Regions from separate parts of the Methylomusa anaerophila genome, predicted to be linked through region 4. Evidence: riboswitches for the same ligand, from Rfam matches in the RefSeq annotation. Region 4 holds a riboswitch; each other region holds the start of a gene.
The links. Region 4 has a riboswitch for cyclic di-GMP ahead of MAMMFC1_RS06955 (methyl-accepting chemotaxis protein). Riboswitches for the same ligand answer to the same signal wherever they lie in the genome.

Region 1 (3,936 bases), 2.0 Mb from region 4:
GTGGTTAACTTAGTGGAAATTACAAATAAACTGACACAGCAGCAATAGGCTGCTGCTCCTGCCCACTGTGGCTTGGAAAACGAAAGTCTTTGCTTACGAAAAGCCGTTCCAATTATTAAAGCTGCAATAATACTGCGAGCACCTGCCAGTGCCATAGGATGCCAGTCCACTAATTTAATTAAAACACCGCCTGTACTCCAAAGAATAGCTGTTAAAACTAGGAAAAAAGCTGCCTTTTTTTGTTCTTCTGCCATTGCTTAATCCTTTCTTCATCTTTTAGTTTTATTCTAGTTGGTATAGTATAGTAATTTGAACTCCGTAGCATCTGCATCCCACGCATTTGCAACATACTCAGGATAATATTTTATATGGGAGTAGTGTCCGCAACTTGAAATTTCACTTCTTTTCCACCCTTTACCAAAAGAAAACTATTAGTACTCATATAATTCACCATTACTTGCCAAACACCTCCATGCCAATCATTGCCTATTAACATAGATTGCAAAATCCGGACTATATCCAAATTCTAGCATAGCAGGTGGTTTATTGTGGAGCCAAAATTCACGCGCTCCATCGGCTAAAGCCAATAATATTGAAGTGCCAGCCAAAAGGCTGGCACCAAATTTTTAGTAAATAATTTATCTTATATCTTATATTTTAAACTTCCTGACAGCTTGCATTAGGTCCTCAGTCATTTTTGCGAGGGCCTGGCTGGATGCCGCGATTTCCTCCATGGCCGCTGACTGTTCTTCGGTAGCAGCGGACACCGTTTGAGCTTCACTAGTTGTTTCTTTGCTGATGGCATCTATATCCCGAACGGAATTCACAATTTGCTGACTGCCGCTAGCCATTTGCTGAATAGCTGCAGAAATCTCCCTTGTCTGAGTTGACACCGCATTGATCGATTTAAAAATTTCTTTAAAGGCGTGACCGGCATCAACCACAACTTGCGACCCGATATGAACCTCCTTTGTCCCCTCATTCATCGCAATCACAGCGTTGTCTGTGTCTTGCTGTATGATAGCAATCAAGTCACCGATTTGCTTAGCTGCGTCTTGCGACTGTTCGGCTAATTTTCGAACTTCTTCTGCCACCACAGCAAACCCTCTGCCCTGTTCGCCAGCCCGTGCCGCCTCGATAGCGGCATTGAGGGCCAGTAGGTTCGTCTGACTGGCTAAACCGGAAATCGTATCAACTATCTGTCCGATTTCCTTAGACTGTTCACCTAACTTCGTGACTACCTCAGAAGAACGGGTAACGGCATTTTTTATATTTTCCATCTGCTTGATAACATTCTCAACAGTTTTGCTGCCATCTTGCGCGGTTTCAGCGGATTGGGCTGATGCGCTGGCAACATCGTTGGCGTTGGCAGCGATCTGCTGGATGTTGGCCGACATCTGCCCAACGACTGCGGCGGCCGCATCCACCGCTTCAAGTTGTCTTTCCGCCCCACTCGCCACTTCGCCAATAACGGTAGCCACTTGGTTAGCAGCCTGGGCTGACTGATCGGCGCTGGCGGTTAATTCCTCACTGGAAGAAGCAAGTTGAGTTGCCGCCTGCTGTATATGGCCAATCAGGGCGCGAAGGTGGTATAACGTATTGCTTATTGCACCTTCCAAACGCCCAACGTCACCCCGCTTATTTTGGTCGAAGCCAATGCTCAAATCACCGTTTGCCACTATCTCCATTTTTTCTAATAGCAGTTGTATTGGCCGTACTAGCTGTCGTTTCATCACAAAGAGAATCAATAGCACGGCAATAAGCAAAACACCCACGCTTAGGACGCTGGTAATCAGCATATTTTTTCTTAACTGGCTGAGTGTTTCCTGTCGGTCTAAAACTACTTTTATAAATGCCTTGATCTGGCCGGAATAGTCTTTAACCGGAACAACGACATATGCCTTGTCATTGTTATCACTATAGCCATAAGACATTGTCCCGCTGGATACTATTTTCTGTACAATACCAACGGGCAATGCTAACGTATCGTCTTGGTTAGTCGCAGCGAGCAATTTACCCGACCCATCGGGGTTTAGAGCATAAAGGTAATACTCCCCTGGGTATTTCGTTTTTAACTGCTTTTCCAGAAATTGAGTGTCAAAGTTCATACCCGTTTCAACACTACCGGCGTGCACATTATTATAGTAAATCGGTATAACGGCCCGAAAACCCCATCCAGTGACTCCGGCCTCAATGCCGACTACCGGCTTAAGCGATTTGTTAGCTTCCACAACTGTTTGTCTGAAACCGGATAGGTCGTCCCCAAACTTATCAGGTGCGTTAACCCTGAGAAAGGAATTGGCTGGGGATAAATGAAATTGCATCTGCTCCAAGCCCTGTTCTTTTAACTTTATATATATCGGGTTCATTAGCTGAAACAACCCATCCCGGTCCTGAGAACTTAATAATCGCGCCACCTCTGGATTATAGGCAATGGAAGACGCGACGGAAGACGACCGGAGCAGATATTCCGCAATGCTTTGGTTAACACTAAGCTCTATCTTTTGGAAAACTTCTTTTTCATCCCCCAAGATAATATCTCGTTGATTAATATAACTTAAGCAGCCAACAAGTAACAAGCTTATCACGATAACGGCGGTAATAAGGATAGTCAGTCGCGATTTTAGAATGCCCATAAAAACCTCCTAAAAAAAATTCGTTTATTGCGTTAAACGAAAAATAAAATAGATTTAGGTATCGGATTATTTGGGTCTTCTCTCCTCCTCGCAACGAAGAATTTCTTTGACTTTGCCACTGCATTTTCCGCAGGGCTACTCTGTAAAACCGACGAAAAACCACTATCCATAATCAAGGCAAATAAACGTCTTCATCCGCTCCCCCCAAGACTTCTCCAAAGAACAATTAAAAATGCCAGTTGTGACTGAATGCGCTCAATCGCAACCTGGCAATCATAGGCTCCTTAGTTCGTCCCTTAGACCCATGGCTTTGCGCCCTTAGCTTTCGGATAAGTTTGCCTATTTTTCTACATTCTACATTAATTTATATAGTTCGACATTTACCACAAAAATCCTCTTTAACGATTATTAAATAATAATTTATATTTAAAAAAAATTTCAGATTAACTTCCATCCTCTAACTGCTGGCTTCATATTACGGTTCAAAGTAGTACGATCAATACGCATCATTTTTGCCAGTTCACTAATGGTAGCTGTTTCCGCTATTACTGCAATTACAGAAATTTTCACCGAGTGTTCTTTTTTGTAATAACAGGCTTACCTGTATCCGCTTCGATTTTTTTGCGTGTATTTTCGGCAATCCGGCCCGCCGCGACTTGCCACTTGCCTGCTTTCTTCAAAATGAAATATCAACTCCCAGAAAAAAGTTTTAAGAATCCCGAGCAATTTAGGAGACATCCTATGTGACTATAATAAAAGAACAGGGGCGCAGCAGCCGGTACAGGATGTGCGCCCTTATTTGTCCCCGTGTCTCCTATATAAGATTCATTTATTTCCCCTATTTTCCTTGCGCTTGCTTCAGTGCGTTCTCTAATGCTTTCAGATGTGCCTTGGATGTAAGCGTCGCTCCGCTGATAGTGTCTACTTGAAGCGTTTTCGCTTCAATAACATTGCCAAACAAATCCTCTATGCTTAACCCTCCTGTCAATTCGGCGGGCTTTCCTGTCTTGTCCAAGGCCCCCTTTAATATTTTTACAGCGGTTATCCCGCCGCCGGATATCGTTACCTCAACCTGCGTATCTCTGGAATGGCTTTTTGTCCCCGTATACGCTCCCTCATAAGTACCATCACGCAGTTTTTTGAAATCCACATCCTGAATCACAAGCTCCTGAATTTCGTGCCTGCCGGGTGCGTCGGCGAGGAATCCTCCGGCCGCCCCGACAATCAGAACCCCGAAAATAATCAATAGTACGACCCACATCTTAATTTTCCGCTTTGGTTTAGTGTCGTTGCTCATTAT
Region 2 (3,936 bases), 1.8 Mb from region 4:
TCTGCAGATCATAGTGAAACTGACTTAAAAAAAGAACAGTATAAAAGTAAGGCCGGAATATGATAAAACTATTGTCAGGGGGAGCAAAACTGTTCCTCCTGACTTCTTCCTCATCATAAGAATTTCACTAATGTAACGCCGTTGGCGTTATACTAACTCACATGGAAACTGTTGGATTTAGTGTCCGCATAATATACTGTTACTTATAGTGTTAATGTAACGCAAATAGAGTTATTCGGAGGTAAGTGCTATGAAAGATAAGGCTATCGGCAAGAGGATTCAACAATATAGAGAAGCAAAAGGATATACACAGGAATCATTTGCAGAAATTGTTAAGCTGACTCCTAATTATTTATCAGCTATTGAGCGCGGTGTAAAAACTCCAAGTGTGGACACTTTAATTGATATCATAAATGGCCTGGATGTATCAGCGGATGAAATATTAATGGATGTGATCAATGCGGGCTATAAAATCAAAGCATCAAAGTTATCCGAAGCAATCAGCAATCTGCCGCAGGATGAACAGCGAAGAATTCTTTCTGTTGTAGAAGCACTCATCAAAGAGGCAACGTCGCGATAACTATTTTCAGAATGATGCACAGAACTTGATACAGCCACAGAAAAATAAGCCTAACAGTTTTTAGCTGCTAGGCTTTATGCTTCATTAGCTGAAACATCGTATCAATAACATTTAATATCAGCTTTTGATCATCAAGGCTTAAGGTATTAAGTTTGTTTATTATCAGGGACATTGTGGTACTGTCCGTTTCCATGTTAGATGGCTGTATGTATTTAAACAGATCCTCGAAAGTTAATCCCAGCGCCTTGATAATTTTATCCAAACTGATTAAAGAAGGATTCCTTTCTCCTCTTTCTAACCTGCCCAGATGAGAAGGGTCTATGCCTGCTTTATCTGCAAGTTCCTCCTGACTCAGCCCTTTTTCAGATCTCAAAATTCTTATTCTGTCACCTACAATTTTTGAAATATCATTCATTCTATCACCACCTATTATATAGAAACTTATATGGTGGCGGTGATAATGGCAAGGGTATATTAGTCATATTTATTTATATTGTGACTAATATACCTTGACACAAACACGAAATTTGTCTATACTTGGAAATGTGTATTTTTTCCAAAGGAGGAAGATTAGGTGATGTGGATTTCAAACAATCCAAGAGACAACCTGATAGCCTTGGCTGTCTTAACTGGCATACTTGCCATAACAGGTATAGTGCATTTAATAAAAAAACATAGAGAAAAACAGGAAATAGAGAGGTTCAGACAAAGACAGTGCAAACAGGGTGAAAATATCTCCAAAAGGGATATTATTCATTTAAATAAAAGTGGCAAGGAGCGATAAGTGTGAGCTTTATATTTGACTACTACAATGAACATGGAGAAATGCCTAGTCCCGCGTATTTTCTCGTACTGCTTGCAATAATGGTTATACTGCTTGTCGGAATAACCATTTATAACCATAGACAAGATAAAAAATAAAGACCAGATAATAATTTACTATTTTTCATAATGTATCCAGGCTTCGACACATATCGACGTATTCTATGTGTTACACTAATACTGATAGAGTTACATTAACCCTATTAGAATTAGTAACAGGAGTGATGTAGATGTATAAAAAACTTAGGATGAAGATGTTGGCTGTCAGGATTGAATGGCATTGGGGCTTTATTATGAGAGGCAGAAAAAAAGGAAATCATCTGCTTGAGAAAGGGCCGCCGTATACTTCTGACAAGATACTGAGGCTGAGCAAACGAGTGGATCGTCATTGCAACAGCATTTCAAGGTTGACTAATAAATATATTGAACTAGCAAAAAACGATCAAATTCTTCCATGCTTTAATATGAAAGGCGAAGCTTTATGTAGGCATAATTAACAAAAATTTCGTAGGGCATATCATTCCTACCAAGAAAAATGAGTAATCAAAATTAATTAAGGAGTTACGATTATGCTAGCGGTTACGAAAAGAAAAGTTGACGAACTTGGCAGAATTGTTCTGCCGATTGAGTTAAGGACGAATCTCAGCATTGAATCCGGTGATTCACTTGACATATGTACTGATGAGCGCGGTAATATAATTTTACACAAGTCAATAGACCGCTGTGTTTTTTGCAGAGCGACATCTAGTCTTACCCTTGTTATGGATAAATGTGTTTGCTTAAGCTGCAAAAACACCATAAACAATACCTAATTCTAATTATTTAATACTTCAGTAACCGGGTGCGAAAAACGCATCCGGTTATTTTTTTGGAAATATGTCCATTGGCTAATCCCAAGACAATAAAACTATTATATCAATAGCAGTAAAGATAGCAGCTGGGGGATGAAATAAATTCGCCTGCGGCTAAACTTACCTTGCAATGGCAGTGTCTAGGTTGACATATTCTATAAATTAAATTTTTATGAACAATAAATATCGACCATATTTTACAAAATTTACTATTACATATATTGTAAAATTAATATAGCGGCCAGAATTTCGTTGTAATCGCTATTTTATTGTTGCTTTTAAAAGAAAGGAGATAATTTTTTAAGTCTGAAATTTACAAAAAAACAAATAAAGCGATAAGGGCAAACCTGTTAAAAGACAGCGACGCAAAGCCAAGGGTCTAAGGTACTGCTGACAGCAGCACTATGATTGCCTGGTTACCGAACTGATTACAACTATACTATAACCCTGCCCTTTTAGGCAGGGTTATAATTTTTGCGCAATTCATAGCTTCAATGACTATGAATAGGGCTTTTATGCCGGCATGTCTTTTATATTTGCCCATTGTGAAAGGGGTACAAAATGGGAATTTCAAAAAGGACATTGCTAAGAGGCCCGAAATAAAGAAATTTTTCACGGCAATTTCAACACTAAATACATTAATCAGTTAACAAGTGATTGGGACATTGAATGGCCCGTAATTTGCTATTGGCATTTTGCGGGCTTTTTCTGTTTTTTAAATAAAGCATTAGTCTCTATAAGATGCCGTTCCCCTCCGCTTGTTCTTCATTTCCGGATTTCAAAAATCACGAAATGGAGGACAAGCCTTATGGAAGAAGGCAAGAAACGAACTAATTATAGGAAGCTATACCCTGGCGTAAAAGAAGAAATCTATGAGGTGCTGGAGCGATCTGATCGGAAAATCAAGTACAGTAGATATGATCTGAAAACGGAAAGATGCAACATTGATTATGAAAAAGCAACGGTTACATACATTCCAAGCCGCGAAGATTCCCTCGATAGGCTTGAAGAACAGAATTACCAGTTTTCAGATCAAAGCGAAGGCGTGGAAGATCGCGCAATCAAAGACACTCTGATTGCTGATATGAAGTCTTGCATAAAGCATCTTTCAAAGGAAGATCAAGCTTTAATTACCTATATCTTTTTCAATGGGGGAACCCAGCAAGGCTATGGGGAATTGATTGGCATTACGCAACGTGGCGTTGGCAAGCGCCAGGAAAAAATCCTTGAAAAGCTCAGAAAAATGATGGGCATAGATATTTAAAAAAAATTCAAAATTTTAGTTCTGAACCCTCTCACTCAACGGCCAAATAAGTGAGGGGGTTTTTTCTATCCCTCTTTCGCTCCTTGAAAATTTCATATCCGACAGCATAAATACATGATCTGTCCGGCCGTGATGAGCGGCAGCGACATTGACGGGAGCGCCAAGACTACCTGCGGATGGGTGACAGACATCCGTCGAACCGATGGCATCGAAGGCGACGAGCGGCAAGGCCCGGTTATAAAACAGTCTGTGGTAGACTGTTTCGCCATGAAACGGACAGTGACAATGCTACTTCCGCCCAGCCACAGACATCGCAATGGGGGCGGCTCGGTGAGAACCACGGAGAGGTGAAATCCCTATGAGGCTTGCTGACCACAAGCCGTTTATGCTGCCGCCCTGGCTTCGGGTAGTAGTGTCAA
Region 3 (3,936 bases), 680 kb from region 4:
GGGAGACTTCCGGTGTACCTGAACGGACATGATGAACTGCATTCTCTTTCCAAGAACATTGACGCTAATTCCATTCGGTTCTGGATGGGCTTTGGCGATCATTATCTGAATGTGTTTTCCGTTTTAACCAACATCGGGCTTACCTCGGAAAAACCGGTAAAATTGGACGACGGCCGCGAAGTTGTGCCGCTGAAGGTGCTGAAGGCTCTGTTGCCTGACCCGTCCTCACTGGCTCCCGGCTATACCGGCAAAACCTGTATCGGCAATTTTATCCGGGGTACCAAAGGCCATGAACAGCGGGAAATCTTTATCTATAATATTTGCGATCATGCCGAGTGCTACCGGGAAGTGGAGTCCCAGGCCATAAGCTATACGGCCGGGGTACCACCGGTGGCGGCAGCTATTTTGGCCGCCCGCGGCGACTGGGATGTAAAACATATGGTGAATGTGGAAGAACTGGATCCAACGCCTTTTATTGAACTGCTGAATACAATGGGGCTGCCTACTGAAATTATTGAAACACCTGCACCCTTTACCCCGCCGGTCATTGAGTCATTAGAGTCTGTCTGACTATAGACAAAAACCTCCTGTGGATACCGATTGGTTATTCACAGGAGGTTTGCTTTTTTAAACTTTACGAGTGTAAATCATGTGGTTGTTTTATGCTTCCCTACTTTTTTGAGTTTTTGTCACGATTTCAGGAGATTGCTATAGTGGAAAATTTAAGAAAAGACGATTACATTACGATAATACTATACGGTAAATATTGGGCAATAAGGATTTACTACGTCAAGGACGCAAAGCCATGGGTCTACGGGCGTGGGAGCCTATGACAGCCAGGTTGCATTTAAAGCGACCTTAATGGGTCTCTATTTTTAATGACCGAATGGTGAACTAACTAGCGGAGACTAAAAAGATTGGAGTGATTCGGTTGAAAAGCATCCAGATGAAACTGACGGTCACCATCCTGGTCATCTTTCTGGTGGCGCTAGGGGCTTTAGGTGGACTAAATTACTGGAAAGCGCGGGAAATTATCAGTGAAAAAGTGACTGCCGATATGCAGCAACAAGCGGTTGGATCAGCTATAGCGATAGGCGATTGGCTAGAGGCTCACAAGATGGAGTTAAAGATGCTCGCATCTAATCCCATTCTTAGTAACGGCAGCCTTGATTCTGTGGTGCCAATTCTTGTTGCGGCTAAAAACAATAATAAAGAATATGACTCGCTTGTTTTTGCCGATCAGAACGGTGATTCCGTAAATGAAACCGGCTTCAAGGTGAATGTAGCAGACAGGCCTTATTTTAAACCGGCCATGAGCGGTCAAATCTTTATTTCTGATCCGGTTGCGTCAAAGGCGACGGGTCATTTAACAATAGTAATCGCGATTCCTGTTAAAGCTGGCGATAAAGTCGTAGGTGTATTGCTTGGACCAATTGATATGGATGAGCTTAGCAAAAGAGTTTTGGACATAAAGATTGGTCAGACCGGTTACGTATATGTCTGCCAAAAGGACGGCTTGGCAATAATCCATCCCGACCCGAATGTGGCAATGAAGAGCAATTTTTTGACCGATCCCAATGCCGATCCTGGCCGTAAGGCAATGGCTGCACGAATGGTGACAGGGGAAAAGGGCACTGCCATAATGACGGCTATGGGAATAGATAGATATTACGCTTATGCACCGGTGCCGGGTGTCAGTTGGTCATTGGGAGTCACTGTGCCTAAAGCGGAGGTAACAGATGCCGTTTCCGCATTAACCTGGGTATCATTGATTACCGCGGCGGCCGTGCTGTTACTGGCAGCGATTGTTATTGCTTGGTACGCCCGGCGCATGGTTATTCCGATCCGTACGATGGTGGCCTACAGCGAAGGGATCGCCAACGGCGATCTGAGAGACCGCGGGCGTATGATCATCTATTCCCAAGATGAGATTGGCCAACTGGCCGATTCGCTTGTGCGGATGCGAGGCAATTTGCACGGCCTGATTAAACAAGTTAGCGCTGCTACTGACCAGGTCGCAGCGTCGAGCGAAGAACTTACAGCCAGCGCTGAGCAATCGGCCCAGGCGGCCAACCAGATCGCTCAGGTTATCGGAGAAGTAGCCACAGGAGCAGAAAACCAACTAAAAGCAGTAGACAACACTTCCGCCGTCGTTGGCCAGATGTCGGCAGGCATCCAGCAAATCGCAGCCAATGCCAACACGGTGGCCAACACTTCGGCCAAGTCGGCCGAAGCGGCCAAGGAGGGCAGCAACGTTGTGCAAAAAGCCATCACTCAGATGGGCCATATTGAGGAAACCGTCACCCAGTCGGCCCAAGTGGTGACCAAGCTGAGCGAGCGGTCCCAGGAAATCGGACAGATCGTTAATACCATCTCAGGTATCGCCGGACAAACCAACCTCCTGGCCTTAAACGCTGCTATCGAGGCGGCGCGGGCCGGTGAGCAGGGGCGCGGCTTTGCGGTGGTAGCCGAGGAAGTGCGTAAGCTGGCTGAGCAGTCTCAGGATGCAGCAAAAAAAATTGCCGAACTGATCGCAGAAATTCAGGGAGACACCGACAGCGCGGTGGTAGCTATGAACGGCGGGACCAGAGAAGTCCGTATCGGGGCGGAAGTTGTCAATGACGCCGGGAAAGCCTTTCAGGCAATCTACGGGTCAATCAATGAAGTATCGGCCCAGATGAGGGAAATATCGGCAGTCATCCAGCAGATGGCCAGCGGCAGTCAGCAGATTGTTACATCGGTGCGGGAGGTCGACGCCATCAGCAAAAGTACTGCCGGCCAGTCGCAGACAGTCTCGGCGGCGAGCGAGGAACAGTCCGCGACGATGGAGGAAATCGCCTCGTCGAGCCAGGCGCTGGCAAGGATGGCCGGAGAATTGACCCAAGCCGTCAGCAAGTTCAGGGTATAGGGGGTGCTTGAATGGCGGAGGACGATAATATTATGTGGTAAATATTAGTCAATAAGGTGATAGAGTGATACAAAATATCAGAGGTAACAATTCCATAAGCACGATTGAAACTTTTAACCCACTACAAACTATAAAAAAAGCTCAAAACAACTCATATTCCGATAGTTTCCTTAAAACGGAAACGCTGTTTTCTACTATACCGGACGTATATTCCAACAAAATGGAGGAACCAATTAGTCCTAGTGACGAAAAGTATTTTGGAATTGCATCTAATGGTACTAATACCTTAAGGTTTCCAGCAGACAATGCGCCGCTATCCGCCAAGAAAGCATGGGTTGAAGCAATGAAATCATTAACGCCTGATGAACAATTCATGGCTAAAACTGAAATATTTATAAGAGTGCCGAGCCGAGCTTTCGGATTGGTGATGCTCAAAATTTTATAAATAACATAACCTCTTACCAAGACTTTCTCAATAAAGTTATTGCTGAGAATAAAAAAAACCTAACTGAAGGAGCAGGGTTAGATGCTGATGACCGGAAAGCCATACGGCATATGGTTGAGATTGATCAATCTATATTAAACATTTTTAGAAAATATAATGTTAAATAATTATTGAATAACTCCTTTCCATTTATGTCATTGCCAGGGAATAGTACCGGTACTCTTGGGACATTTACTGTTAAAGCTACTGGGGTTAACGGCGGCGGTACATTCCAGGATTACGTCCTTAATGTAGCCAGAAATTAATATGCCATTATTATAAAATAGTAAGCCCTCATCCGAGAAGGAAAAGGAAAACTTTCTTTAGGATTGAGGGCTTTTTGCGTGTCAACGAGAATACCTTGCTATGTGGGATCGGCCAACCGAATATATTAAAGCGTCACTGCCTTAAATACTAAGTAATGACATTGGTGGTTTTATTAGGGACGCCGAAAAAATTATGACAATTATTAAGGAGGAGAAAGAATACCGCACCTGCTTAGTTCGCAGAGGTAAACCGGACTTGATCAAATGCAGAAATCGTA
Region 4 (3,936 bases):
CAATCGATTCTTTACCGATTCCATTCATTTGTTCCTCAGTCCGGTCTACTGCCTGACGGCCTTGTTCCGCCGATTGTACTGTAGAAAGGGCAATCGAAGACACTTCTTGCGCAGCAAGGGAAATTTGCCCGGTTCTTGCCGACAGTTCTTGTGCCACTTTTACAACCTGGCCGGTGGCTGCTACCTGTTGCTCCGACCCGCTGGCGATTTCGGCAACGGAACTGGCGATCTGACTGGACGCATCTGCGGATTGATGGGCGCTTGCGGTTAACTCTTCACTGGATGCTGCCAACTGTTCGGATTGGGACAATACTTTTGAAACAAGTGTATACAAGTTGTTTCGCATTTCTTTGAAATCTCTAGTTAATTGCCCGATCTCATCGTAGGAAGAAATATTGAGTGGTCGTTCCCGCAGATCACCTTGTGCCAACTGCATGCATTCGTTTCGAATCAACGTGATAGGAGTCGCGATACGTTTGCTTATAATGAAAATGAAGACGCCAGCCAGCAAAATACACACGAATGCACCCCCAAGCAGGGACTGTTTTAATGCGCTTAATTCATGGATTGCTTCGGCTTCCGGAGCTGTTACCATCATAAACCAGCGCTGGCCGCCTAACAGATTGATAGAGACAATGGTCCCGATTCTATCGATGCCGTCAACAAATTGATATTTGCCGCGCACAGTCTTACCTGAAGCAGCTTCTTGAACCAGCTTTACCAGACGGTCGTCAAGTTCGGATCGTTGTAGCTTTAATTCAGGGTTGATCTCCTTTTGGCTGAAATTGAGCTTACCCTGCATCTCGGGAAAGCGCGGATGAACGATGACAACGCCATTGGAATCCAGTACTAAAGCATAGCCGGTTTCTTTAAATTTTGCTTCTTTGACCAGGTTATGCATCTTTTCTATCGAAATGGAACCGGTCAGTACACCGGTTAATTTCCCCTCATAAAGAACCGGAACAGCAACATTTATTCCTGCTTTTCCGGTTGTCCTGTTCATCAGAGCATCTGAAACAGCCGGTTTTTTTGTTGTGATTACTTGTTTGAAATATTCCCGATCTCCAAGATTTACCGTGCTGCCGTCAGGTCTCAGCGCTATGCCGTCTGGTGCTATATAAGTTATATTCTCTAGAATATCAAGCCGTGAAACGCATTCAGACAAAGCTTCCTTTAGTGCCTGCCTGTCAGAAGGATTGTATATTCTTTTGATGCCGGCAAACGATTCCAGCTGAACTTTGGCACTGTAAACCTGCCCGGAAATACGGGAAGCATAATCCGACCCCATCGCTGCCGCCGTTTCATCAACGCTCTGACTTAGAGCCTGCAGAGAAAGATAGTAGCTAATCCCGACCAATGCTCCAAAAGATAGAATAAAAAAGGGCAATAAGATGATGAGCAACCTCGTTTTCATGCTAGTGATTTTCATAGACCAACCATCTCCCGTCCAGTAAATTTGTTGACTTTGCTAAGCCGGCAGCAGTTATTTTTCAAGATATCTGTGACTGAATTTTTGGCAGTACGAGATATCCATAAATAAATAAGGACAATAAAAAACCCGGTTAAGCATCTTGTAATAATTTTCACAAGAGCAACCAGGCAGTCATAGGAAGCACCCGCCCTTAGACCCACGGCTTTGCGTCCTCGTTTTTCAACGAGTTTGCCATAAAATATGATATAGGAACGCCATATCAATGTCGATTATTGGATTATATTGTCGTCTAAACTTAGTATAAGCCTCTTACTGTAAACTCGTCAATGAGTTTCCCGGAAACTTAACATACTATAACGGTTTTTAACAAAGTTCTTCTATCCGCTCGCCTCGTACTTCGCTGATCCACTCAATGTTTCCGGCGATGGTAGTGATGGTAGTAATGGTAGGGATTGCACCGCTTCCCAGGGAAGCAGAAGCAATTAATCTGATTTGTTTCAACTCGTATTGACGTGCTGACAGCGCGCCGATTGTTTGCAACTAATTTTTGCTTTTTTGCCGACTTCGCAGCAACCATGCGGGAATTATACCGCAAAAACAAATCAACGCCAAAACGGCAAAAGCGTCATTAAAGGCGAAGATTGCCGCCTGCTTTTGTACGGCGGAACTAAGCAGAGCCAAAGCCTTGGCCTGGATGATTCCCGGGGCGAAGCCAGCCCGGGCGTACAGGCTGTCGCTGTAGGTCAGCATGTGTTTTGCCGCACCGGGCGATCCCCCCACCTTAAAAAACAGGTCTTGGCAATTCGCTAGTGTTTGCTTCATGGGCAAGGAGGCGGCATTCATGTATTCCGCGATGTGGGCCAGATGATATGCCTGACGATGCTGGATCACTGTCGATAATAAGGCGATACCGAATGATCCGGCAATTTGGCGGATCATGCTTTTCATCGCTGTCGCCCGGCTCATTTTAGCCAGAGGAAGGGCGTTCATCCCCAGTGTGGTGGCGGTCATCAGAAATAATCCCAGCCCCGCTCCCCTCAACATCATGACGAAAAGTATGGTGTAGTAGCCGGTATCCATATTTAGGTGTACAAAAGGCAGGGAAGCCATTCCCAGGATGACTATACCGGCAATTACCACCGGTTTGGGGCCGACTCTGCGGGCGATCCTGATTGCTACGGGCATCATCAGGCCGGAAACCAAGGCCGCCGGCAACAGCAAGACGCCGGTCTGCATCGCCGTATAGCCGCGGATATTCTCCATAAACAGCGGCACCAGGAAAAGACCGCCGTACAGGCCGGCAGTCCCGATGAACAAAACGCAGGAACTGCAGGTAAAATTCCATTTCGTAAACACTGTCAAGTCAAGAAGCGGGTTCTCAGACTTAAGCTCAATAGCGACAAATAACGCCAGACTGGCAAAGGAAACATATAATAGAGCAATAATATAGGGCGACGTCCAGCCTTCTTCCGCCCCCTTGTTGAGCGCCAGCAGCAGGCACAGCAGCCCCAGGGACGACGTGATAAAGCCGCCGGCGTCAAACTTGCCGTTGCGGTTCAATACGCTTTCCCGCAGGATCAACGCGGCCAGCAGATAACCTATAAAACCTACCGGGACATTGATGGCAAAAATCACTCGCCAGTCCCAGTACTCGACGAGATAGCCGCTCAAAGCCGGACCGATTGCCGGCGCAACCATTGCCGACAGGCCCCAGATGCTCATAGCCTGATAGCGCTCCTCGCACGGAAAATTATGATAAACGATTGTCATGGTCACAGGATAAACGAGGCCGCCGCCGATAGCTTGGATGACGCGGAAAAGGACCATGCTGTCGTTGCTCCAGGCCATACCGCACAATGCCGAGCCGCCAGTAAACACGGTCAGGCTGAACAGGTACATCCGCCTCGTGCCGAACCTGTCGCAGAAATAGCCGCTGACTGGCTGCATCATCCCTAGGGTCAGCATGTAGGCGGTCAAAATCCACTGAGCATTTTTCGCTTCCACCGCAAAGACCGCCATCAGCTTGGGGATGGCGATATTGACGATACTAGTGTCCAGCATGCTCATGAAATTGCCGATAATCGTTACTGCCAGCGCCCACCACCGGTATGTCGCATCCGGCAGCGCCAAGCGGGGGATGTTCACCGCCTCACCTCCAAAATTCTGGTCCAGTAGGGCGATAGAGGAATATAGGCTTTGCGGTTACGAATAGGAAATTTTGCCCCATTATTTACTAAATCCAAAAGCATTGAACCGTCAACCGGAATTTCCAAGTCTACTGCCGCGCTCTGGGAGGACGAATTTACGATTACCACAATCGCTTCGTCCCGGGTTTGCCGGAAAAAGGCATATTGCCGGCTGCGTACCAGGAGCTGCCGGTAATTCCCTTCCCGCAAAGCTTTATGCTCTTTTCTTATTTGGGCAAACCGTCTGATTGCTTTCGCTAAATCCTTATTGGGGCTGTTTTTACTGACAACAGTCAAATCAAGCGCCGGCCGCAAATC

Region 1: linked by a shared signal. The riboswitch ahead of MAMMFC1_RS22455 (methyl-accepting chemotaxis protein) and the one ahead of MAMMFC1_RS06955 (methyl-accepting chemotaxis protein) in region 4 are both predicted to bind cyclic di-GMP.
Region 2: linked by a shared signal. The riboswitch ahead of MAMMFC1_RS15490 (sigma-70 RNA polymerase sigma factor region 4 domain-containing protein) and the one ahead of MAMMFC1_RS06955 (methyl-accepting chemotaxis protein) in region 4 are both predicted to bind cyclic di-GMP.
Region 3: linked by a shared signal. The riboswitch ahead of MAMMFC1_RS04040 (methyl-accepting chemotaxis protein) and the one ahead of MAMMFC1_RS06955 (methyl-accepting chemotaxis protein) in region 4 are both predicted to bind cyclic di-GMP.

Annotation. Positions count from the first base shown of each region.
Region 1 is NZ_AP018449.1:3,573,002-3,576,937, reverse strand. Features, by position in the region: gene MAMMFC1_RS16120 (DMT family transporter) at 1-254, opposite strand, end outside; gene MAMMFC1_RS22455 (methyl-accepting chemotaxis protein) at 651-2,636, opposite strand; cyclic di-GMP riboswitch class I at 2,894-2,986, opposite strand; gene MAMMFC1_RS16105 (FMN-binding protein) at 3,475-3,933, opposite strand.
Region 2 is NZ_AP018449.1:3,410,734-3,414,669, forward strand. Features, by position in the region: gene MAMMFC1_RS15465 (helix-turn-helix domain-containing protein) at 251-580, shown strand; gene MAMMFC1_RS15470 (helix-turn-helix domain-containing protein) at 648-995, opposite strand; gene MAMMFC1_RS15475 (hypothetical protein) at 1,155-1,364, shown strand; gene MAMMFC1_RS15480 (hypothetical protein) at 1,633-1,899, shown strand; gene MAMMFC1_RS22725 (AbrB/MazE/SpoVT family DNA-binding domain-containing protein) at 1,972-2,214, shown strand; cyclic di-GMP riboswitch class I at 2,584-2,677, shown strand; gene MAMMFC1_RS15490 (sigma-70 RNA polymerase sigma factor region 4 domain-containing protein) at 3,062-3,517, shown strand; gene MAMMFC1_RS15495 (hypothetical protein) at 3,632-3,868, shown strand; gene MAMMFC1_RS21570 (hypothetical protein) at 3,876-3,936, shown strand, end outside.
Region 3 is NZ_AP018449.1:901,645-905,580, reverse strand. Features, by position in the region: gene MAMMFC1_RS04045 (saccharopine dehydrogenase family protein) at 1-570, shown strand, start outside; cyclic di-GMP riboswitch class I at 749-849, shown strand; gene MAMMFC1_RS04040 (methyl-accepting chemotaxis protein) at 932-2,908, shown strand; gene MAMMFC1_RS22235 (hypothetical protein) at 3,129-3,353, shown strand.
Region 4 is NZ_AP018449.1:1,583,001-1,586,936, reverse strand. Features, by position in the region: gene MAMMFC1_RS06955 (methyl-accepting chemotaxis protein) at 1-1,429, opposite strand, end outside; cyclic di-GMP riboswitch class I at 1,588-1,675, opposite strand; gene MAMMFC1_RS21385 (hypothetical protein) at 1,796-1,933, opposite strand; gene MAMMFC1_RS06950 (DHA2 family efflux MFS transporter permease subunit) at 1,973-3,577, opposite strand; gene MAMMFC1_RS06945 (alpha-amylase family glycosyl hydrolase) at 3,574-3,936, opposite strand, start outside.